3 regions of the Thauera sp. 63 genome follow, and region 3 is predicted to be linked to each of the others. Evidence: predicted binding sites of a transcription regulator. Region 3 holds the regulator's gene; each other region holds the start of a gene.
The links. The regulator sigma-54, encoded in region 3, starts transcription at its own class of promoters, with help from an activator protein. The targets are predictions, from matches to a motif close to TGGCACGCTTNCTGCTNA.
Positions count from the first base shown of each region.

Region 1 (7,319 bases), on a different contig from region 3:
CCCCGCCTTCGAGGAAGAAGTTGATGTACTGGCCGGCCTGGAAGTGCATCGGCTCGTCGGTCTCGATGAACACCGCCTTGATCGTCGGTGTCAGCGCCTCGATGCGGGTCACGGTGCCGGGGAAGTCGCGCACCGGGATCGACTCCGCGTCCGCCTCCTCCTCGATCTCGGCCTCGATCGTCACGTCGGACTCGAGGCGCGCACAGCAGGCCAGCGTCTTGCCCTCGTCGCGCTCGAAGTCCATCAGCGCGAAACTGGACGCCTCGCCGTGGTCGACCTCGCCGTCGATCACCTGCACCTTGCAGGTGGCGCACAGGCCGTGGCAACAGGCATGGGGCAGCCAAACCCCCGCGCGCAGGGCGGCGTCGAGGATGGTCTGGCCCTCCTCCACTTCGATGGTCTGGCCGATCGGCTCAATGGTCAGTTCGTAGCTCATGATGCGTTTCCGTTCTTTTGCGTTCTCCGCCGGGCGAGGTTGGCAACCCGCCGCAGCGGGCCGCCATCCTTGCGCAGCGTCAGCTGCACGAACCCTTGATGCCGGTCAGGCCCGGCGTGCGGAAGCGGATTACGTCCTTGTGCCCGAGGCCGTTGTCGGCGAGCGACTTGTCGAAGTCGGGCGCGAACGGCTTGCCGGACTTCAGCCACTCGACCTTCGCCCAGTCGATCCGGGCAAAGTCCGGGTGGTAACCGAAGGCCGCCTTCATCGGCCCCGCAACCACGTCGCCGAAACGCATCGTCGGCGGAAAGGGGAAGCAGAACGGGGCGCAGAACAGCAGATGGTCTTCCCAGCCGATGTAGAGCAGTTGCGCGCCGTGGAACTTGTCCTGGGTGTCGGCGGGCGCGAAGTCGTACTTGGAAATGGCGACTACAGCCATGTCATGTCTCCTGATGTCTTGTCGTCGGTCGCGGGCTCAGATGTTCTTCGTCGCCTGGCCGCGCCATTCGGCGAAGTTCTTCTTGTCTTCCGAGATGTCGAAGTCGAGGTTGTCGCGACCATGCTCGAGGTTGTAGTACTTGAGCACCGCGCCAAGCGCGTCGAAGCCCTCGACCGTCGGGTCGGTGCCCTCGGGGAAGCAGTTGCCCTGGTAGATCTGGTGCACCGGCAGCCAGGCCTGGACGTACTTCTCCGGCTCGTGCTCGAAGATCGCTTTGCAGTGATCCGAGCAGAAGTGGTACTTGTCGCCCTTGTAGTCGACCTCGCGGTAGCAAATCTTGGTCGGGTCGCCGGGCTCGGTGAACAGCATGGGGATCTGGCAGGTCTGGCACAGCATGGGCAGCGTCTTGTTGTAGAAGCGGTTGCCCTTGACGGCCTGCTCGCGCCAGAACTCGTAGCGCGGACGGTAGTGCTTGTCGAAGCTCTCCGGGTACTTCGCCGACAGCCACGCCATCTCGTCCTCGTCCGGCATCCAGGTGTGGAAGTTGGCGGCGGCGGCGTAGTTGTAGAAGGTGCTCCAGGCCTGGTGCGACAGGTGGTCCTTCTCGAGCGCGATCTGCTCGGCGCACTTCGGCATCTTGATGCCATAGCGGGCGAGGTCCTTGAACAGCGCGCCGCCGTTCTCTTCGAAGTACACCTCCCAGGCTTCCTTCCAGCTCATCGTGCGCTTGGGCAGCATGTAGTCCATCATCATCGCCACCAGGGTCAGCACGCGGTAGCCGCGCCAGGTCCACTTGTCGATCCAGCGTTGCACGATGGGCACGTTGGCCGGGTCCTGCTCGAGGATGAACTTGATCACCTCGAGGCCCAGCGTCATGTGGCGGGCCTCGTCGGACTGCGCCGAGAAGCCGAAGGTCATCGTGCCCATGTCGCCGTTGTAGGCGGCGCCCGAGACGAAGGGCACGAACAGCAGGTTGGTCAGCACGTACTCGAACGAGAAGCCGATCGAGACCATGAACTCGAACGGGCCGGCGGTGATGGCATCGTCGAAGAAACTCTTCGGCACCGACAGGAACCACACGCGGTCATGCATGTGATGGAAGTCGTGCATGCCGTTGTAGTACTTGTTGTAGTTCGAGATCGCGTGCACCTGCGTCTGCGCGTGGCGGATCTCGTCGAGCGACTGCATCAGGCAGGCGACGCGCGGACCAGGGCCGGGGAAAGCCCTGCCGGCATGGGCGAAGCCGCGGTGGGCGACGTACTCGAGCGGGCTGATGCCGCTGATAAAGAGCTTGACGGTATTGATGTAGCGCGCGTCAGTGACGTTGAGGTGGCCGTTGTTCTGGTTGAAGGCGTCGATGATCGCGTACAGCTTGCGTTCCTTCTCGGCCTGGTACTTCCAGTAGGCATCCATGGTCAGGCGGAACGGGTCCTCCCACTTGTCCCAGTCGTGGATCTTGATCCCCTCGTAGGCGATGTAGGGGTAGATGTCTTCCATCTTCTGGTAGGACGGGGTCCAGTCGAGGCCCCGGGTCATCACCGAATAGCGCTCTTTCAGGCCGAGCTTCTTCTTGGCAACTTGCATGTCCATCGTCTTGTCTCCTCGGGGTCTCAGGATTTCCAGAACAGGGTGATCTCGTCGTCGGTCTGATCGAGGTTGCCCGACATGGTGATCATGTTGACCTGCAGCTCCTGCAGGTCGTACGCACGGCCGGTGATCTCCTCGATCGTCTCGCGGCGCACGACGAGGCGGCCGTCGGCGTTGATCTTCACCATCGCGGGCTGCTCGTCCACGACTGCCGAAGGGTTGTCCTGCAGGATCGCCTCGATGATCGGGCGGGTGTCTTCGTTGGTCTGCAACGCAAGAAATACGGTCGACATTGGGTGCTCCGCTCAGAGGGTGACGCCGGCCTTGGCCATGCGTGCGTTGAATTGCTGGACGGCTTCGGCGAGAACCTCGTCCGAGCGATTGCCGAGGGCGATGCGCGCCACCGGCAACAGTGCCGAGGCCGAACGATCGCGCCACTGACTCAGCCAGCGCGCCATGACCTCCTTGTTCTCGGGCGACTCGGCCGCCGCGATCTTCACCGTGGCATCGACCCATTTCCTGGTCTCGGCGAACCAGTCGGTCATGAACTGGGTGAGCATCGCCACCGCGGTGCCGCCCCGGGACGAAAGCACGTCATCGACGATGGTTTCGTACACCAGCGGATACAGCAGGCCATCGAGCGCGACGTTCTGCGCCACGAAGAGCTCCACCGGATCCTTGATCACGAAGGAATCCTCGACGTAGCGACGCAGACCCTGCCAGGTGTCGTCCTCCATCCAGGCGCGCTTGGCTTCGTCCAGGGATTCGACGTCGCCGAGCAGCAGGCCGACGCGGGTCAGGTACTGGGCGATGCCGAGTTGGTCCATCGCCTGGTAGATGTGCGGCTGCGAGAAGCCGGTGCCGTAGCTGTAGGCACAGACACTCGCGTTGTTCATGTTCGAACCCCAGGCCACGTGGCGCAGCGGCAGCAGCAGCTTCAGCACGGTATCGCGCACCGACTCGGGCAGGGTCGCAGCGAGGCCGCGGTTCTCGACGAAGTCGAAGTTGGCCTCCGCGGTGTCCTGCTGCTTGGCGCGCGCCATGGTGTAGGCGCCGTAGTAGAACTGGCGCGGATCCTTGAAGGCATACCAGTCGGCCATCCTGATGGCCGTGCGCGAGGCATCGTAGATGTCGTGCTCGGGGTCCCAGGTCGGCCGGTAATGGAAGTTGGCCGTCTGCTGCATGTCCAGCGTGCCTTCCTGGTACCGCGACGCCGGCTTGTCGCCCCCGATGCGCCGGGCGATGTTGTCGAACGTATGCCGCAGCGGCTTGATGGTGACGGTGCGCAAATCGATCTGCATGGATTCTCCTCCTTGTGCTTGTGGGTCACGCTCAGCGGAACCGCTGGTGCGTGGCTTGATGCAGGTTCCAGTTCCAATCCTCCGTCTCGCCCGCGCCGCCCTCTTCACGGGGCTCGAGGAAGGTCACGCTGTTGACCTCGCAGAACGCGGCATAGGCCTCCGCCGGAAGCAGCATCTCGGCGTAGAGTTCGGGATCGCCGATCGCGAACTCGAATTCCACGAAACCGTCGGGCCGACGCTCGATCAGGCGCACGAACTTACGGCTGAGGTCGATTTCGGGCTCTGTACGCTTCATCCCCCACTCCTTCGGTTTGATCAACACGGGCTTGCTACGGGGAAGGTATTAACAACTTCCGTGCCAATCTCAGCTAATCCTCGTATTGGCGCTATTTATCCGCATTATCGAGATTTGAACGCCACACCAGGCAGGCGCATGGTTTGATCAAATGATCCATTCATGGATTTCGTTGATTATTTGATTCACTGACTTTATTGCCCTGCACAACCGGAGCCCGAAAGCAGAACGGCCGGGGACTTGCGTCCGCCGACCCGTTCGGCACCCTGCCAGGTTGTCCGATCTACGGTTCAGTTATGCCCCTCCGCACAGACCGCCTTCGCCATCTTCCCCACCACCTTCAGGCTCAGGTCGCTGTCGGGGAACAGCTTGCATGCCAGCACCACCCCGTCCGCCTCTTCCGCTTCGGACACGCAGGCACGGCTCATCTTCCGCGTGTGGTATGCGCCGCCGGTAATCCTCACCTTGCAGACACCGCATCCGCCCCCGCGACAACCGACCGGAATCCCCTTGCGGCCAAGGGCCTCCATCGCGTGCAGCACGCTGTCCTGCTCGGCGCATGAAACCCGTTCTCCACTGTCCTCGATCGTCACCGCGAATCTCTGCCCCATCCTTACGGCCTCCTCTCTCGATGTGCCTGTCGTCGTGCGTATCACTACGCCTGTACGCGATCAGCAATTGGTCGCGCATACCGGCGATGTGGCGCACCGTTACAAGAATCGTGCCAATCGTTTATTTATCTCGAGATTCTTACTATCATCGCCAGAAGTCCCCGCTCCCTAAACAGGAGCCGCCTCGGTTAAGCTTCGACCTCAGTCCGGACAACGCCGAGGTGTCCGGGGAACGACCCGCCGCAGAGCGGAGCGACCTGACCTGGAGGAGACCCTTGGCCACTATCCATTACCCGGAGAGCGCAGATCTCCGCAGCCTGCTCCGGTTCGCTGCGGAAGACGGGCACATCTGGCTGGGAGAGCACCGTATGCTGCTCCTGCATGCCGGCGCCATGTCCGAACTGCGCAAGGAACTGATCGCTTCGGTGGGCCAGCAACAGGCACGCCGCATCCTCACGCGCATGGGCTTCGCCTCCGGCATGCGCGACGCCGAACTGGCGCGCAAGACGCGCGGCACCAGCGAACCCGCAGACGCCTTCGTGGTCGGGCCACAACTGCACATGCTCGAGGACTGTGCGCAGGTCGAGCCGGTACGGCTCGAGTTTGGCGGCGCGGACAACGTCTTTTACGGCGAATTCCTGTGGTACAACGCCTGGGAAGCCGAGGCGCACGTGCAGGCTTTTGGTGAAGTGGACCACCCGGTGTGCTGGATGATGATCGGCTATGCCTCGGGCTACACCAGCGCCTTCATGGGACGCTTCATCCTGTTCAAGGAAGTCGAGTGTGCGGCGACGGGGAGCGAACACTGCCGCATCGTCGGCAAACCCGCCGAGGCGTGGCCCGACGCGGACGAGCTGCGGCCGTACTTCGAGGCCGACTCGATCGTCGGTCGCCTGCTCGAACTGCGCGACGAGATCGAGGCCATGCGCCACACGATCGCCTGCCCGCGCCGGACCGCCGACCTCATCGGCAACTCCGCGGCCTTCCTCCACGCCTACGACCTGATCAGCCGTGCCGCGTCAACCAACGTCTCGGTACTGCTGCTCGGCGAAACCGGCGTCGGCAAGGAGCGCTTCGCACGCACCCTGCATGAGATGAGCCCGCGCAAGGACGAGCCCTTCGTCGCGGTAAACTGCGCCGCCCTGCCCGACGAGCTGATCGAATCCGAGCTGTTCGGGGTCGAGCGCGGCGCCTTCACCGGCGCCCACGCCTCACGTGCGGGCAAGTTCGAGCGCGCGCACGGCGGCACGCTGTTCCTCGACGAAGTCGGCGAATTGCCTCTACCGGCCCAGGCCAAGCTGCTGCGCGTATTGCAGGAAGGGGAGATCGAACGGCTCGGCGACGAGCGGACGCGCAAGGTCAATGTGCGGCTGGTCGCCGCGACCAACGTCGACTTGCAGAAGGCCGTCCATGCCGGCACCTTCCGCCGCGACCTGCTCTACCGCCTCAACGTCTATCCGGTGACGATCCCACCGCTGCGCGAGCGAACGGGCGACATCCCGGCCCTGGTCGATGCCATGGTCCGCCGCTTCGAGACCCTGCATGGCAAGCGCATCGCCGGCATCAGCGACAAGGCCATGCACGCGCTGAAGCTCCACACCTGGCCCGGCAATGTGCGCGAACTCGAGAACGTGCTCGAGCGCGGCGTGATCCTCGCGCCACAAAACGGCATGATCGAGGTCGAGCACCTTTTCATCGGCAACTTCAGTGAGGCCGCCCAGCAACACTCGCTGGGCGCGCACGGCGCGCTCGAAGCCACACGGCAGTCGCCACAGGATCTCGCCGCTGCCGTGCTCGAGTCAGGGGTGTCGCTCGACGCCTTCGAGCAAAGCCTCCTGCAACGCGCCGTCGAGCGCGCCAACGGCAACCTCGCCGCCGCCGCGCGGCTGCTGGGCATGACCCGGCCGCAGCTCAACTACCGGATCAAGAAGCAGTCGGACTGAGGCGCATCTCAGCGCCTTACTGCATTGACGCATGCTCGACGATCGCTCCAGCCCCGCAAACACAGACGGGGCGTGACCGATGTTGCAGTACCGCATACTCGATGGAGGTACACTCGGGACTCTGAGACAATCACGCCCCACCCAGCGAAGGGGCGCCCAGAACCAGCCTTGAGCGCCCCCTCTACGCCCGCCTTCTACGCCCCGTTCGCGTTCATCGTCCGTCTCCTGGACCGCCTCAGCTTTCGCTGGAAGTTCGCGACCGTGGCCGTGGTGTTTGTCGTCGCGGCAGCCGGGTTCCTGCACCAGATCTACGCCCATTACCGCGCGCAAGCCGTGGTGGCTGAGCGCGCAATCGGTGGTCTAGGGCTGGTGCGTGACTCTCTCGCACTGATGATCGAGCTTCAGCTCCAGCGTGGGGTGACCTTCACCGCGCGTAAGGGTGGTGACGATTTCACGGCCCGCCTCCCTCAGCAGAAGGCAGCAGTTCGCAGCGGCATCGAACGGGTGGAAGCGGCCCTCGTGCGGCTTGATTCGCTCACGGCCTTGCATCCCCGCTGGGCATCCGTACGTGCGGGTATCGAGCGCGCCATCCACTCCACCGAAGATCAATCAAGCGCGCAGTCCAGCTTTGACACCCATACGGCGGCAGTAAACGAGTTGCTCGCGTGGATCGTGGACATCGGGGATGAGGCAGGCATCACCGCCAC
Region 1 covers NZ_AMXC01000002.1:48,111-55,429, reverse strand. Annotated here, with positions in the region: gene C664_RS02405 (NADH:ubiquinone reductase (Na(+)-transporting) subunit F) at 1-436, opposite strand, end outside; gene C664_RS02400 (phenol hydroxylase subunit P4) at 516-875, opposite strand; gene C664_RS02395 (aromatic/alkene/methane monooxygenase hydroxylase/oxygenase subunit alpha) at 912-2,465, opposite strand; gene C664_RS02390 (MmoB/DmpM family protein) at 2,486-2,755, opposite strand; gene C664_RS02385 (aromatic/alkene monooxygenase hydroxylase subunit beta) at 2,768-3,763, opposite strand; gene C664_RS02380 (phenol hydroxylase subunit) at 3,795-4,058, opposite strand; gene C664_RS02375 (2Fe-2S iron-sulfur cluster binding domain-containing protein) at 4,349-4,669, opposite strand; gene C664_RS02370 (sigma-54-dependent Fis family transcriptional regulator) at 4,945-6,612, shown strand; gene C664_RS02365 (diguanylate cyclase domain-containing protein) at 6,781-7,319, shown strand, end outside.
Region 1: the regulator sigma-54 is predicted to act here: its motif matches at 4,107-4,124, upstream of C664_RS02380 (phenol hydroxylase subunit).

Region 2 (7,319 bases), on a different contig from region 3:
GTCCAGGTTGACGCCCGAGACGCTGTCGCGCGCGCTCGTGGCCTGGTCGAGCAAGGATTCCTGAGCGGCTTCGTTGACCTGGACCTCGCGCGTCTTGTTGCCGACCGTGGTCACCGTCTGGGCGTAGAGCGACTGGAAGGTGGCGGTGGGCCGGCCGCTGGCGTCGGCACCCAGGACCTTGGTCGTCTGCAGCGCGCCGAGCGCAACCGCATTGCGGTTGTCGGCTACACCGGCGACGCTGGGCGCGAAGCTGAACACGTCTCCGTTCTCCGGCGTGCCGCTGACGCGGAAATCGAATTCGTAGCCATCAGTGCTCGTGATGCGGAACTGCACACCAGAGGAATCGGTGCCGGGGTTGTAGGCAATCGAGCTGCCCGGTGTGTAAGCGGGATCAACGATCCATTCTCCCGAAGTGGAATCCTTCGTGAGCCGTGAGATCGTGTAGGCGGCCGGGACAGTAGGAACGGCAAGGTTCGCGCCATCAAACGTCAAGTCAATCGCCGAGAAGTCCGGCACCCCGTCACCCGAACCGTCCATGCCGGCGATGTCGCGGATATCGATGTTGGCGACCTTGCCGGTCCCCTGATTCGTCAGCGGCGACGTCACCGAGACCGGACCGCCGGCCGCGATCTCACGCGGGTCGGAGATGCCCACGGCGATGTTGCGGGCGGCGTTGCGCGTAGGCTGGATCAGCAGGCCAGGCGCAGAGAAGTCGCCAGCAGCCGAGACATTGATCTCGAGTCCGCCGCCACTGACGATATAGGGATCGGCCACCGACCCCGTACCTGACAGCCGAACGGCGGCATTCGGGTCAGTCGCCGATGCTTCGTAACGCTTTCCGCCGAAGGTCAGCCAGAAGCTGCCGCCAACCTTCTCGAGCAGGTAGTCGGTCGAGACGACGTTCTTGACGTCGCTGACCGCCACGCTGACGCCCGCCACCGCCGGCACCACGGTCGGGGCGATCGGCTTGAAGAAATCCTTCCCGAGAACGCCCTCGAGATCGACCCCGAGCTTGTGCTGTGCGTTGAACGTCTCCGTGATCCCGAGCGCGATGAGGCCCAGCTCGTTCTGCGCAGCGTCGAGCGAGACCCGGCGGAACTCCAGCAGCCCGCCCAACTCGCCGCCGCTCAGCAAGGACTCGGCAATCTCGATCGTATTGCCACCGGGTGCCGTCAGCGAGATCGCGCCGCGCTGCGGGTCGGCAGCGCTCGGGATCACCTGGAACTGGGAAACCGTGCCACGCAGCACCAGAGGCTGCCCGGAGCCGATGAACACGGAGACCGCACCATTGGCCTTGCCGCTGTCCGTTTCGTCAACGACGGTGATCTGCACCAGCTTGTTCAGCTCGGCCAGCAGCTGGTCGCGCTGGTCGAGCAGGTCGTTGGCCGGCGCGCCGGCGCCGCCCGCCTGGGCGACGACGATGCGCTGGTTCATCTCGGCGATCGCCTTGGCATAGGTGTTGATCGACTCGACCGTCTGGACGATGCCACCCTCGACCCCCTGGCGGACCTCTTCGAGGCGGGTGTTCAGCGACTGGAAGCGCGACGCGAGCGCCTGGCCATTGGAAATCAGGGACTGGCGCGCCGCCACGCTGGTGGGGTTGGAGGCCACTTCCTGCACGCCAGCAAAGAAGTTCGCCAGTGCGGGCGACAGTCCGGTCGTGCTGTCGGCAAGCAGGTTGTTGATCTGGCCGATCTGGGCGCTGTAGGCACCGTACTGCGCGCGCCGGTTATCGGCCTGCAGGACCTGGTTCTCGAGAAACTGGTTGTACGAGCGGGTGACGGAAGTGACGTCGGTGCCCTGCCCGAAGAAGCCCGCGCCGGTGAACAAGGGCGGGCGCGCGGCCTGGCCAACCGTCTGGCGGTGGTAGCCGACGGTCCCTGCGTTGGTGATGTTGTGACTGGTCGTATTGAGCTGGGCCTGTGCCGCGTTGAGGCCCGAGACTCCGATGTTGAGCATGCCAGCCATGATGGTCTTCCTGATCTGCGATTACCTGACAGGAGAACAGCAAGAAGCTTGCCACCCCTGAAGCGGCAATATCAGCCGATGGAGGCCAGGGCGTTGCGCAGCGTGGCGCCACCGATGATGCGGGTCAGCTTGTCGGCGTAGTGCGGATCGGTGGCATAGCCAGCGTCCTGAAGGCCGCGGGCAAAGCCGCTGACCTCCGTCTGGCCGAGCACGCCGGCGTAGCGCGGGCTGCGCGTCATCAGCTCGGCATAGTCGCGGAAGGACTCAGCGTAGGACGTGTAGGCCCGGAAGCGGGAAGGCTCGGTGTAGGCCCGGCCGCCGGCATACTCGGTGACGGCCCGGTCGACCGTCTTGCCGGTCCAGGCCGAGCCAGCCTTGATGTTGAAGAGGTTGTAGCTCGGGCTGCCGTCGGCATGGCGCAGCTGCTTCTCGCCCCAGCCGGTCTCGAGTGCGGCCTGCGCCACCATGAAGGCGGGCGGGATACCGGTGCGCTTGCTCGCCTCGACGGCATGCGGCCACACCTCCGTCACGAAGTTACGGGCCTGCGAGGACACCGCACCGGTGGCATCGCGCGCACTCTGGATCGCTTCGCGGAAGCGTGCCTCGAGCAAGGCATTGTCGACCGTGGAGCCGACATCGAAAGCGGGCGTGTCCTTGGCGCCGGACAAGGCATCCGGGCTGGCGGCAAGCGCAGCGCGTTGCATCGCGGCAGAAATTGCCGGCCGGCGGGTGACGCCGGCAAGGTCGAAGCCGCCACCGCCCTGCTCCGGCGGAATCAGCGCATCGATCGCACTGGTCTTGTCGTCCTTACCGCCGAGCTGGCGGTAGATGGTCTCGGACAGCCCGGTGCCGCGCCCCTGGGACAGGTTCAATGCGAGCTGCTGGTCGAGCAGGCTCTGGTATGTGCGCGTCTGGTCACTGTCGAGCATGCTGTTCGACGGCGTCGCCTCGCGCATCGACTTCATCACCATCTGCATGAAGAGCGCCTCGAACTGCTTCGCGGCGGCACGCAGGGTGTCGTTCGACTGGCCGTCGGTGCGCGCCAGCCGTTGCAGGTCGCGCAGCGAATTGGGATCGAAAGCGTTGAGCTGGACACCGGCGTTCATGTCGCTGACCTCAGATGACCTCGAGTTCGGCGCGCAGGGCGCCGGCCGCCTTCATCGCCTGCAGGATGCTGACCAGGTCCATCGGCTTGGCGCCAAGCGCATTGAGCGCCTTGACCACGTCGGCGAGGTTGCCGCCGGCGCGCACGTTGTGGATGCTGCCACCGTCCTGGCGAATGTCGACCTGGCCCTGGTTCTGCGCCGCCACGGTCACGCCCTGCGAGAACGGCGCGGGCTGGCTCACCTGGGTCTCGCTATTCACGGTGACGGTGAGGTTGCCATGCGACACCGCGACGTTCTGCAATGTCACGCGCTGGTTCATGACCACCGAACCGGTGCGCGAATTGACGATGACCTTGGCCACCTGCTCGCCCGGGGTCACCTTCAGGTTCTCGAGCTGGCCGAGGAAGCTCACGCGCTGCGAGACGTCGACCGGCGCCAGCACCTGGATGCTGCGCGCATCCAGCGCGCGCGCCGCGCCCGGTGCGACGCCGTTGATCGCGTCCACCACGCGACGCGCGGTGTTGAAGTCGGCGTCGTTGAGTTCGACCATCACGAAGTCGCCCTGCCCCACCGACGCGGCAACGCCGCGCTCGATCGTCGCACCGCCCGGAATCCGCCCTGCCGCCAGATGGTTGATGGTCTGCGCCGCACCGCCCGCGGCACCACCGGCCCCACCGACCACCAGATTGCCTTGCGCCACCGCATACACCTGGCCGTCTGCGCCCTTCAGCGGTGTCATCACCAGCGTGCCGCCACGCAGGCTCTTGGCATTGCCGATCGAGGACACGGTGACGTCGATCGGCTGGCCGGGCCGCGCAAACGGCGGCAGGCTCGCGGTGACCATCACCGCGGCGACGTTCTTCAGCTGCATGTTGGTGCCCTGCGGCACGGTCACGCCCATGTTGCCGAGCATGTTGACGATGCTCTGCTTGGTGAAAGGCGTCTGCGTGGTCTGGTCGCCGCTGCCATCCAGGCCGACGACGAGGCCATAGCCGACGAGCTGGTTCTCGCGCACGCCGGCAATGGTGGCAAGGTCCTTGATGCGCTCTGCAGCGGCTTCCGCCGCCGCGGAGTAGAAGATGCCGGCGGCGACCGCCGCCACCAGGCCTCGCATCAGCAGGGATTGGAATCGGTTCATGGCTAGGCTCGGTCAGAAAGGCAGGATGGCGAGGAAGAAGCGCTGCAGCCACCCCATGGTGTTGGACTGGTCGATGAAGCCGCCGCCGCGGTATTCGATGCGTGCATCCGCCACCTGCGTCGACTGCACGGTGTTGGTCGACGTGACCGTATTGGGATCGATCACACCCGAGAAACGGATGAACTCGCTGCCCTGGTTGATGGCGAGCATCTTCTCGCCGGACACCAGCAGGTTGCCGTTGGGATAGACGTCGATGACCGTGACCGTGATCGTGCCGTTGAAGGCGTTGTTTGCACGGGCCGAGCCGGTGCCGGTGAACTCGGAATCGGCTCCGGCTTCGATGTTGAGGCCATTGAGCCCGCCCAGCGGCAGGCGCGAGCTCGCGGTGATGCCGCCGGTCATCTCCGAGCCGCGCGAAGCGCTGGCATTCGCGCTCTTGGTCGCGGTGTTGCGCTCGACGAGGTTGATCGTGATGATGTCGCCGACATGGCGCGCGCGGCGATCCTCGAACAGCGGCCGCGCGAGTGCGGCCTGGTAGATGGCGCCATTCGCGGAAGGCGCCGGCAGGCGGCTGTCGGGACGCACGCTCATCGGCTGATGCACGGCCGTTGGCGGCACGGTGTCGATCGAGGCACAGCCCGCCAGCAGCGCGACGCCGACAAGCAGGAAGGAGGCGAACAGGGGCTTCATGAACGGCCTCACAGCTGGGTCAGGCGCCCGAGCATCTGGTCGGACGTGGAGATGGCGCGCGAGTTGAGCTCGTAGGCGCGCTGCGTGACGATCATGCTGACCAGTTCCTCGGCCACGTTCACGTTAGAGGTCTCGACATAGCCCTGGTTGATGACGCCGGCACCGTTGGTGCCTGCTTCGGTGGGCGTGGCCTCGCCGCTCGACGCGGTTTCGTAGAACAGGTTCTCACCCGCGCTCTGCAGGCCACCGGGGTTGATGAAGGTCGCCACCTGGATCTGGCCGACCGGCTGGGGCTCGACCTGATTGGGCAGCGTGACCGTCACGGTGCCGTCCTTGCCGATGGTGATCGACTTGGCGTCGGCCGGGATCTGGATGGCATCGAGCAGCGGATAGCCGCTCGGGGTGACGACGTTGCCCTGGTTGTCGAGCTGCAGCGCGCCGTCGCGGGTGTAGGCGGTGGTGCCGTCGGGCATCGCGATCTGCAGGAAGCCGTTGCCCTGGATGGCGACGTCGAGCGCACCGCCGGTCTGCTGCAGGCTGCCCTGCGTGAAGATGCGCTCGGTGGCCACCGGACGCACACCGGTACCGATCTGCAGGCCGCTGGAGACCTGGGTCTGCTGCGTGGTCTGCGCCCCCGGCTGGCGGATCGTCTGGTACAGCAGATCCTCGAACACCGCCCGCTGGCGCTTGTAGCCGTTGGTGGAGACGTTGGCCAGGTTGTTGGAGATCACGTCCAGCGAGGTCTGCTGGGCATCCAGCCCGGTGCGGGCGGTCCACAGGGAGCGGATCATGATGAAGTCCTCTGTTCTGCGTTGCCGTGACGGCAGGCTTTGCCGTCACGCGGCGGCGATTGCCGCTTTTCCATGGAATCAGTCTAGGCCCTTGCCGGTCTCGACCATCCCGAGATAAACAACGCAAAAACCGTGCTAATCGTGCGGAGGACGATCGCGGCCGTTCAGTTCGACGACAGCACCTGGGTCGCAGCGCGGTCATTGGCCTCCGCGGTCTGCATCATGCGCACCTGCATCTCGAACTGGCGGGCGAGCGAGATCATCTGCACCATCTGGTCGGCGACATTGACGTTGCTGCCCTCGAGGTAGCCACCGGCGACCTGCACGTTGGGGTCTGCCGGGGCCGGCGCGCCGTTGGCGAGGCGGAACAGGCCGTCGTCACCGCGCACCAGATCGGTCTCGGGCGGGTTCACCAGCTTCAACTGGGCGACGAGGTTGACCACGCCGGTGCCCGGGTCGATGGACGACACCGAACCATCGCGGCCGATGACGATCTCGGTGTCGGGCGGAAGGGCGATCGGCCCGCCGTCGCCGACCACCGGCTGCCCCTCGCGGGTCTGCAGGATGCCGGCCGGGCTCAGCATCAGGCTGCCGTTGCGGGTGTAGGCCTCACTGCCGTCCGGCCGCTGCACCGCGAGCCAGCCCTTGCCTTCCAGCGCGACGTCGTAGGGCCGACCGGTGTACTGGATCGGCCCCGGTGTGAAGTCGTTGGCGACGCTGGCATCGACGGCGAACGAGCGCGTGCGCAGGGCTTCGGTCTGGATTTCCACCGCACGCAGCTTGTGCAGTTGCGAGCGGAAACCGGTCGAGGCGGCGTTGGCGATGTTGTTCGACACCGCCGCCTGCTGGTCCATCGTGCCCTTGGCACCGGTCATCGCGGTGTAGATCAGGCGATCCATGTTCGACTCCCCTCTTCCTGTCGGCCCGCAGCCTGTTCAGTCATCAGCGCAGGTTGACCAGCGTCTGCAGGATCTGGTCCTGCGTGCGGATCGATTGCGCGTTGGCCTGGTAGTTGCGCTGCTGGATGATCATCTGCACCAGCTCCTGGGTCAGGTCGACGTTGGATTCCTCGACCTGGCCTGCGGAGATGACGCCGTTGAGCCCGTTACCCGGTTCGCCGCGGGCGAAACCACCCGATTCCGGCGTCTCGACCCAGTAGTTGTTGCCGATGGGCGACAGGCCGTTGTTGTTGCGCACGGTCGTCAGGTTGACGATGCCGATGTCCTTGGTGATGCCGTTGGTGTAGCGCGCCTGGACGGTGCCGTTGCGACTGATCGACAGGCCGGCGATCTCGCCCGGGGCGGAGCCGTTCTGGGTCAGTTCGCGCGGCGTGGACTTGCCGCCGAACTGGGTGATCATCGACATGTCGACATTGATCACGCTCGGATCGGCGTCCGGCCCGAGATTGGAGGTCAGCACGAAGTCACTCGGCGGCACGAGCTTTCCAAGACCGTCGAAGTTCAGCGTCGCGTTCGGCGTGGCCGGTAGCGTCGCCGTGTCGTTGTCCAGAACGGTGTAGACGTCCCAGGTGCTGTTTACGACATCGGTGCGACGGACGAAGTACAGGGACAGCGAGTGCTCCTTGCCAAGGGAGTCGAAGATCTTCAGCGCGGTCGAGTAGGAATA
Region 2 covers NZ_AMXC01000029.1:9,340-16,658, forward strand. Annotated here, with positions in the region: gene flgK (flagellar hook-associated protein FlgK) at 1-1,968, opposite strand, end outside; gene flgJ (flagellar assembly peptidoglycan hydrolase FlgJ) at 2,040-3,074, opposite strand; gene C664_RS16695 (flagellar basal body P-ring protein FlgI) at 3,085-4,212, opposite strand; gene C664_RS16700 (flagellar basal body L-ring protein FlgH) at 4,225-4,902, opposite strand; gene flgG (flagellar basal-body rod protein FlgG) at 4,911-5,693, opposite strand; gene flgF (flagellar basal-body rod protein FlgF) at 5,858-6,592, opposite strand; gene flgE (flagellar hook protein FlgE) at 6,636-7,319, opposite strand, start outside.
Region 2: the regulator sigma-54 is predicted to act here: its motif matches at 5,814-5,831, upstream of flgG (flagellar basal-body rod protein FlgG).

Region 3 (7,319 bases):
GGCTGCTGCATCATCTTGATGCGGTGATCCGCGAACTGGCGCCGAGCTCGCTTGGATTCTGCTGGCCCTATCGCGCGGAGCCGGATCTGCGTGACTGGGTCGCGGACTGGCTGACGCAGGGGGGTGAGCGGGTCGCGGCGTTGCCGGTGGTGGTCGAGAAGGACACCGCGATGCATTTCCGGCGTTGGGTGCCGGGGGCGCCGATGGTGCCCGACCGGCATGGCATCCCGCATCCGCTCGACGCAGTGGAAGTGCAGCCCGAGGTGGTGCTGGTGCCGCTGAATGCTTTCGATGCAGCGGGCTACCGCCTGGGCTACGGCGGCGGCTATTTCGACCGCACGCTGGCGCAGATGCGGACGATCGCGATCGGGGTCGGATTCGAACTGGGACGGGTCGACAGCGTGCTGCCACAACCGCACGACCGGCCGATGAACTGGATCGTCACCGAGGCCGGGGCAGCGCGGGCAGCCTGAGCTGCCGCGGGTTCAGCTGGCGAGGAACAGGCGGTAGGCGGGATTGTCCGTCTCGGCGACGTATTCGTAGCCCAGACGCTGCAGGAAGTCGTCGAACGCCGCCTTGTCGGCCGGCGGTACCTGCATGCCGACGAGCACGCGGCCGAAGTCCGAGCCGTGGTTGCGGTAGTGGAACAGCGAGATGTTCCAGTCCGAGCGCAGGTTGGAGAGGAAATTCATCAGCGCGCCGGGCCGCTCGGGAAAAACGAAGCGATAGACGACCTCGTTCTCGGCCTGCGGCGAGTGGCCGCCCACCATGTAGCGCACGTGGGTCTTGGCCAGCTCGTCGTCGGTGAGATCGAGGGCGGGCAGCTCGTGGCGCTCGAGCATCTCGACCAGGCGGCCGGCCTCGTTGCGGTTGTGAACCGTGACGCCGACGAAGATGTGCGCCTGCCTGGCGTCGGCGTAGCGATAGTTGAACTCGGTGATGTTGCGGTTGCCGAGCACGCTGATGAACTTGCGGAACGAACCCGGTTTCTCCGGAATCGTCACCGCCAGCACCGCCTCGCGCTGTTCGCCCAGTTCGGCGCGTTCGGCGACGAAGCGCAGGCGATCGAAGTTCATGTTCGCGCCCGAGGCCACCGCGACCAGGCTCTTGTCGCGCAGCTTGTGGCGCCTGGCGTATTCCTTGGCGCCGGCCACGGCCAGCGCGCCCGCGGGCTCCAGGATGGAGCGGGTGTCTTCGAACACGTCCTTGATCGCCGCGCAGATCGCGTCGTTGTCGACCACGATCATCTCGTCGACGTACTGCTGGCACAGGCGGAAGGTCTCCGCGCCCACTTCCTTGACCGCCGCGCCGTCGGCGAAGATGCCGACCTGATCGAGCGCGACACGCTTGCCCGCCGCCAGCGACTGGGTCATCGCATCGGCGTCGACGGCCTCGACGCCGATGATCTTCGTCTCCGGACGCAGGCGCTTGATGTAGGCCGCCACGCCGGCGATCAGGCCGCCACCGCCGACGCAGCAGAACACCGCGTGGATCGGCTTCGGATGCGCGCGCAGGATCTCCATGCCCACCGTGCCCTGGCCGGCGATCACGTCCGGGTCGTCGAAGGGATGGACGAAGGTGAGCTTCTCTGCCTTCTCGAGTTCGAGGGCGTGCGCGTAGGCGTCGGAGTAGGACTCGCCGGCGAGCACGACCTCGCCGCCGCGCGCCTTGACCGCGTCGATCTTGATTGCCGGCGTGGTGCTCGGCATCACGATCACTGCGCGCACACCGAGCTTGGCCGCCGACAAGGCCACGCCCTGGGCGTGGTTGCCGGCGGAGGCGCAGATCACGCCGCGCTTGAGTGCCTGCGGAGACAGCTTGGCCATCTTGTTGTAGGCCCCGCGGATCTTGAAGCTGAACACCGGCTGCATGTCCTCGCGCTTGAGGAAGATGCGGTTGTGCGCGCGCGCGGACAGATTGGTGGCGAGGTCGAGCGGCGTCTCGACGGCAACGTCGTAGACCTGCGCGTTGAGGATGCGCTCGAGATAATCCGTGGGGGTGCTCATGAGGGGGCTCGCGGTGAAGCTGAAGCAGCAAAGGGATCGAGGGTAGCAGCCGATGCGGCGCTGCGGCAAGGCGGGCTGTCACGACGCCGCGCGGCGGAACGCGACGGGGTGCGAGTCAGGCCTTGGGGTCGTGGCCTTCGGCCTGCATCAACCGCATCTGGCGGTCGATGAGTTCCTGCATCGTGTCGACGCCGCGCAACTGCAGGATCGTCGAGCGTACGGCCGCTTCGAGTAGCACGGCGAGGTTGCGTCCCGCGGCGACGGGCAGCACGACCCGCGCCACCTTCACGCCGAGGATGTCCTTGACCTCCTGCTGCAGGGGCAGGCGGGAGGGGTCGCCCGCGCCCGGCTGACGGCGCTCCAGGTGGCAGACCAGGCGCAAGCGCATCTTGCGCCGGCAGGCCGTCTCGCCAAAGATGGTGCGGATGTTGAGGATGCCCAGGCCGCGGACTTCGATGAAGTCCTGCAGCATCGGCGGGCAGCGTCCTTCGAGCACGGTGGGGGCGACGCGCGAGAACTCGACGACGTCGTCCGCCACCAGGCCGTGGCCACGCGAGATCAGCTCCAGCGCGAGTTCCGACTTGCCTGCGCCCGAATCGCCGGTGATCAGCACGCCCACACCGAGCACGTCCATGAAGACGCCGTGCAAGGAGATCTTCTCGGCCAGTTCCCGTGACAGGTAAAGGCGCAGCTGGTCGATCACGCCGGCCGCGGGCTGCGGCGTGGTGAACAGGGCGACGTCGTGGGCCTCGCAGATGCCGTGGATGATGTTCGAGGCAGCACAGCCGTCGGCGATGATGATGGCCGGTGGCCGGGTCGACAGGATCTCGTTGAGGTGATGGGCGACCTTGTCGGTCGTCTGGCGCCGTGCCCAGGCCAGCTCGGCGGCGCCAATGATCTGCAGGCGCGTGGGGTGGATCAGGTTGAGGTGGCCGACGAGGTCGGCCGGCCAGATACGCTCTTCAGCGACGGCCAGCGTGGCGTCGAGACGTCCGCTGACGTGGGTGAGTTCAAGGCGCTCGCGCTGGGCCTCAAACAGCCTCGCGACGCTTGTCTGCCGCATCGGTACCCCAGTCGAGGAACATCTGGTGGATGTGTTCGGCGTCGGGCGCGTTCAGCAGTGCCTCGCGGAAGGCGCGGTCGCTGAACATCTGCGCGAGCTCGGACAGGAGCTGCAGGTGGGTCTCGTTGGCTTGCTCGGGCACCAGCAGCACGAACAGGAGATTCACCGGGCGGCCATCGGGCGCATCGAACTGCACCGGGGCAGCCAGGCGCAGGAAGGCGCCGGCCGCTTCCTTCAGGCCCTTGATGCGGCCATGCGGGATGGCGATGCCCTGGCCGAGGCCTGTGGAGCCCAGCCGTTCTCGAGCGAACAGGCTGTCGAACACCAGAATGCGGGCGATGCCCTGGTTGTTCTCGAAAAGCAGCCCCGCCTGTTCGAAGACACGCTTCTTGCTGCTTGCATCGAGATCGACCACCACATTGGACAGTGGCAGGAGTTGAGGTATCAGGCTCATTCGCAGTGGAGCTTGCGCAGCGCCGTTGCCGCTGGCGCCGCGCTGGGCGATCGGACGGACCGGGATGCGTTGAAGCCGCGTCTTGAAAACGCGCGCATTATACCCACACCCCGGACATAAAACCGCAACCTGGCAATCAGGCTTCCGGCTCCTGATGCTTCAGGGCTTCGTGGTTGTGGTCGGCCATCTTCTGCTTGTATTTCTGCACCTGACGATCGAGCTTGTCAGCCATCGAGTCGATGGCGGCGTACATGTCTGCGTCGTCGCTTTCGACGAAGAGATCCTTGCCGCGCACGTGCAGCGTGACTTCGGCCTTCTGCTTCAGCTTTTCGACGGAGAGGATCACCGCCACGCTGGTGACGTTGTCGAAGTGGCGGATGACGCGGTCAAGCTTGGTGCTCACGTAGTCACGGATGGCCGGGGTGACCTCGACGTGGCGCCCGGTGATGTTGAGATTCATGGTAACTCCTGTTGTTGTCAGATCGATTTGCGCAGACTGACCGGCGGGATATTCAGTGATTCGCGGTACTTCGCGATGGTGCGTCGTGCGACCACGATACCCTGCTGGCCCAAAACTTCTGCAATCCTTGCGTCGGACAGCGGCTTCTTGCTGTCCTCGGCGTCCACCAGTTGACGAATCAGCGCCCGAATCGCCGTGGAAGAGGCCGCTCCGCCAGTGTCGGTGGAGACGTGGCTGCCGAAGAAATACTTGAGTTCGAACACACCGCGCGGCGTCGCCATGTATTTCTGCGTCGTGACGCGCGAAACGGTGGATTCGTGCAGTTCGAGCTGGTCCGCGATCTCCCGGAGAGTGAGTGGCCGCATCGCCACGTCTCCATGATCGAAGAACTGCCGCTGCTGGTCAACGATGGCTTGGGAGACCCGCAGGATGGTGTCGAAACGCTGCTGGACGTTCTTGATCAGCCAGCGTGCTTCCTGTAACTGGCCGGTCAGGCCGCCGCCCTGGCCGCGGTTCTGCTGCAGCAGGCTGGCGTAGAGCCGGTTGACGCGCAGGCGCGGCATCGCGTCCTGGTTGAGGCTGACGGTCCAGCGTCCGCGGATCTTGCGCACGATGACGTCAGGCAGCACGTAGCGCGTCTCGGAGACGGAGTGGCGCGAGCCCGGATGCGGGTCGAGGCTGCAGATCAGAGCGTGGGCAGCGCGCAGCTGGTCGTCGTCGCAACCGGTGTGTTTCTTGAGGCGCGCGAAGTTGCGCTCGGCGAGCAGTTCGAGATGCTGGTCAACGATCTCGAGCGCGAGCATCTGCGTCGGCGTCTCGGGCATCGCTCGCAGCTGCAGCGACAGGCATTCCTGCGGGCTGCGTGCGCCGATGCCGGCAGGGTCGAGGTGCTGTACGTGGCGCAGCGCGATGGAAAGCTCGTCGAGGTCGATGTCGAGCTCGGGTGGCAGCAACTCGAGCAACTCCTCGAGCGGCTGGTGCAGGTAGCCGTCGTCGTCCAGCGCCTCGATGATGAAGCGCACCAGCGCGCGGTCGCGGTCGGAGAGCGGCGACAGCGCGACCTGCTCGTCGAGGTGGTCGCGAAGCGACAGCTCGGCCGCCTGGAACTCCTGGAAGTCGGTGTCGTCGTCATCGTCGCGCTTGGCCTGGGCGCCACTGCCGACGTTGGACCAGTCGATGCCTTCCTCGTTGTCCTCGCGATCGTTCGCCTTTCCTGCTTCGCCGTCGCTGGTGGCCTCGGCGCTGGTTTCGCGTTCGCGCTCGCGCTCACGTTCGGCAGGCGGGGTGCTGGTGGCGAGACCGGGCTGCGGCACGAAGTCGTCGATCTCCTCGCGCTCGAGCATCGGGTTCTCGAGCAGGAAGCGCTCGATCTCCTGGTTCAGCTCGAGCGTGGACAGCTGCAGCAGCTTGATCGACTGCTGCAGCTGAGGCGTCAGCGTGAGGTGCTGCGAGAGCTTGAGCTGGAGGCTGGGTTTCATTCGGGCGCTAGAGGCGGAAATGTTCGCCGAGGTAGACCTGGCGCACCTTCTCGTTGGCGATGATCTCGTCAGGCTGGCCGCTGGCGAGCACGCGACCCTCGCTGATGATATAGGCGCGATCGCAGATGCCAAGCGTCTCGCGCACGTTGTGGTCGGTGATGAGCACGCCGATGCCGCGTTCCTTGAGGAAGCGGATGATCTTCTGGATATCGATCACGGCGATCGGGTCGACGCCGGCGAAAGGCTCGTCGAGCAGGATCAGGCGCGGATCGGTGGCGAGCGCGCGGGCGATCTCGCAGCGGCGGCGTTCGCCACCCGACAGGGAGATCGCGGTGTTGTCGCGCAGGTGGGTGATGCCCAGTTCCTCGAGCAGTTCCTGCAGGCGCTCGTCGATCTGGCGTGACTCCAGCCCCTGCAGTTCGAGCACCGCGCGGATGTTCTCGGCCACCGTGAGCTTGCGGAACACGCTCATTTCCTGCGGCAGGTAGGACAGGCCGAGGCGGGCACGGGCGTGAATCGGCAGGTGGGTGAGATCCTTGCCGTCCAGCCCGATCTGGCCACCGTCGGCACGCACCAGGCCGACGATCATGTAGAAGCAGGTGGTCTTGCCCGCCCCGTTGGGGCCGAGCAGGCCGACGACCTCGCCCGAGCCGACCTCGAAGCCGACGTCGTGCACCACCGTGCGCGCCTTGTAGCGCTTCTGCAGACCGGCGACCTTAAGCAGACTCATCGTAGGGCTCTTTCAGCAGCTTGCGGATCAGGTCGGGCGCAAAGCCGCGGGTTTGCAGGAAGCGCGCCTGCCGGGCCCACTCGCGGGGGTCGGTCGGCGGCTCGCGGAAGCGGCCATGCAGCACGCTGCGGGCACGCTCGATCTCGGACTCGGTACATTCGCCGGCGATGGCCTCGTCGATCAGTTCGCGCTCGATACCGCGACGGGCCAGCTCGTTGCGCAGCCGGCTCGCGCCAAAACGCGCGGCCTTGCCGCGCACGAAGGCTTCCGCGAAGCGGCTGTCGGACTGCAACCCGAGTTCGCCCATGCGTGCGATGACGACCTCGACCTCGTCGGCCTCGCCATGCGCGGCGAGCTTGCGCGCCAGCTCGGCGCGCGAATGATCGCGGCGGGCGAGGTGGCGAAGGGCGCGCTCGCGCAGGCTGGGCTCGGCCATGGCGTCGGGCGCTCAGGCCTCGGCGGCTGCCGCAGCGGGCGTCGCCGGCGGCATTTCAGGCAGACCGACCGCGACGCGGACCCTGTTCTCGATCTCGCGCGCCAGCGCAGGGTTGTTGCGCAGGAACTCGCGCGAGTTGTCCTTGCCCTGGCCGATCTTGTCGCCCTTGTAGGCGTACCAGGCGCCGGACTTGTCGACGATCTTGTGGTCGACGCCGAGATCGATGATCTCGCCTTCGCGCGAGATGCCCTCGCCGTACAGGATGTCGAAGTGCGCTTCCTTGAACGGGGGCGAGACCTTGTTCTTCACCACCTTGACGCGGGTCTCGGACCCGACGACCTCGTCGCCCTTCTTGATCGTGCCGGTGCGGCGGATGTCCATGCGCACCGAGGCGTAGAACTTGAGCGCGTTGCCGCCGGTGGTGGTCTCCGGGCTGCCGAACATCACGCCGATCTTCATGCGGATCTGGTTGATGAAGATGACCAGCGTGTTGGTGCGCTTGATGTTGGCGGTGAGCTTGCGCAGCGCCTGCGACATCAGGCGGGCCTGCAGGCCGGGGAGCTGGTCGCCCATCTCGCCTTCGATTTCGGCCTTGGGCGTCAGTGCGGCGACCGAGTCGACCACGACCACGTCCACGCCGCCCGAGCGCACCAGCATGTCGGCGATCTCGAGCGCCTGTTCGCCGGTGTCGG
Region 3 covers NZ_AMXC01000011.1:20,731-28,049, forward strand. Annotated here, with positions in the region: gene C664_RS11315 (5-formyltetrahydrofolate cyclo-ligase) at 1-473, shown strand, start outside; gene ilvA (threonine ammonia-lyase, biosynthetic) at 486-2,006, opposite strand; gene hprK (HPr(Ser) kinase/phosphatase) at 2,122-3,069, opposite strand; gene ptsN (PTS IIA-like nitrogen regulatory protein PtsN) at 3,038-3,523, opposite strand; gene hpf (ribosome hibernation-promoting factor, HPF/YfiA family) at 3,660-3,983, opposite strand; gene C664_RS11340 (RNA polymerase factor sigma-54) at 4,001-5,461, opposite strand; gene lptB (LPS export ABC transporter ATP-binding protein) at 5,469-6,191, opposite strand; gene recX (recombination regulator RecX) at 6,178-6,627, opposite strand; gene recA (recombinase RecA) at 6,640-7,319, opposite strand, start outside.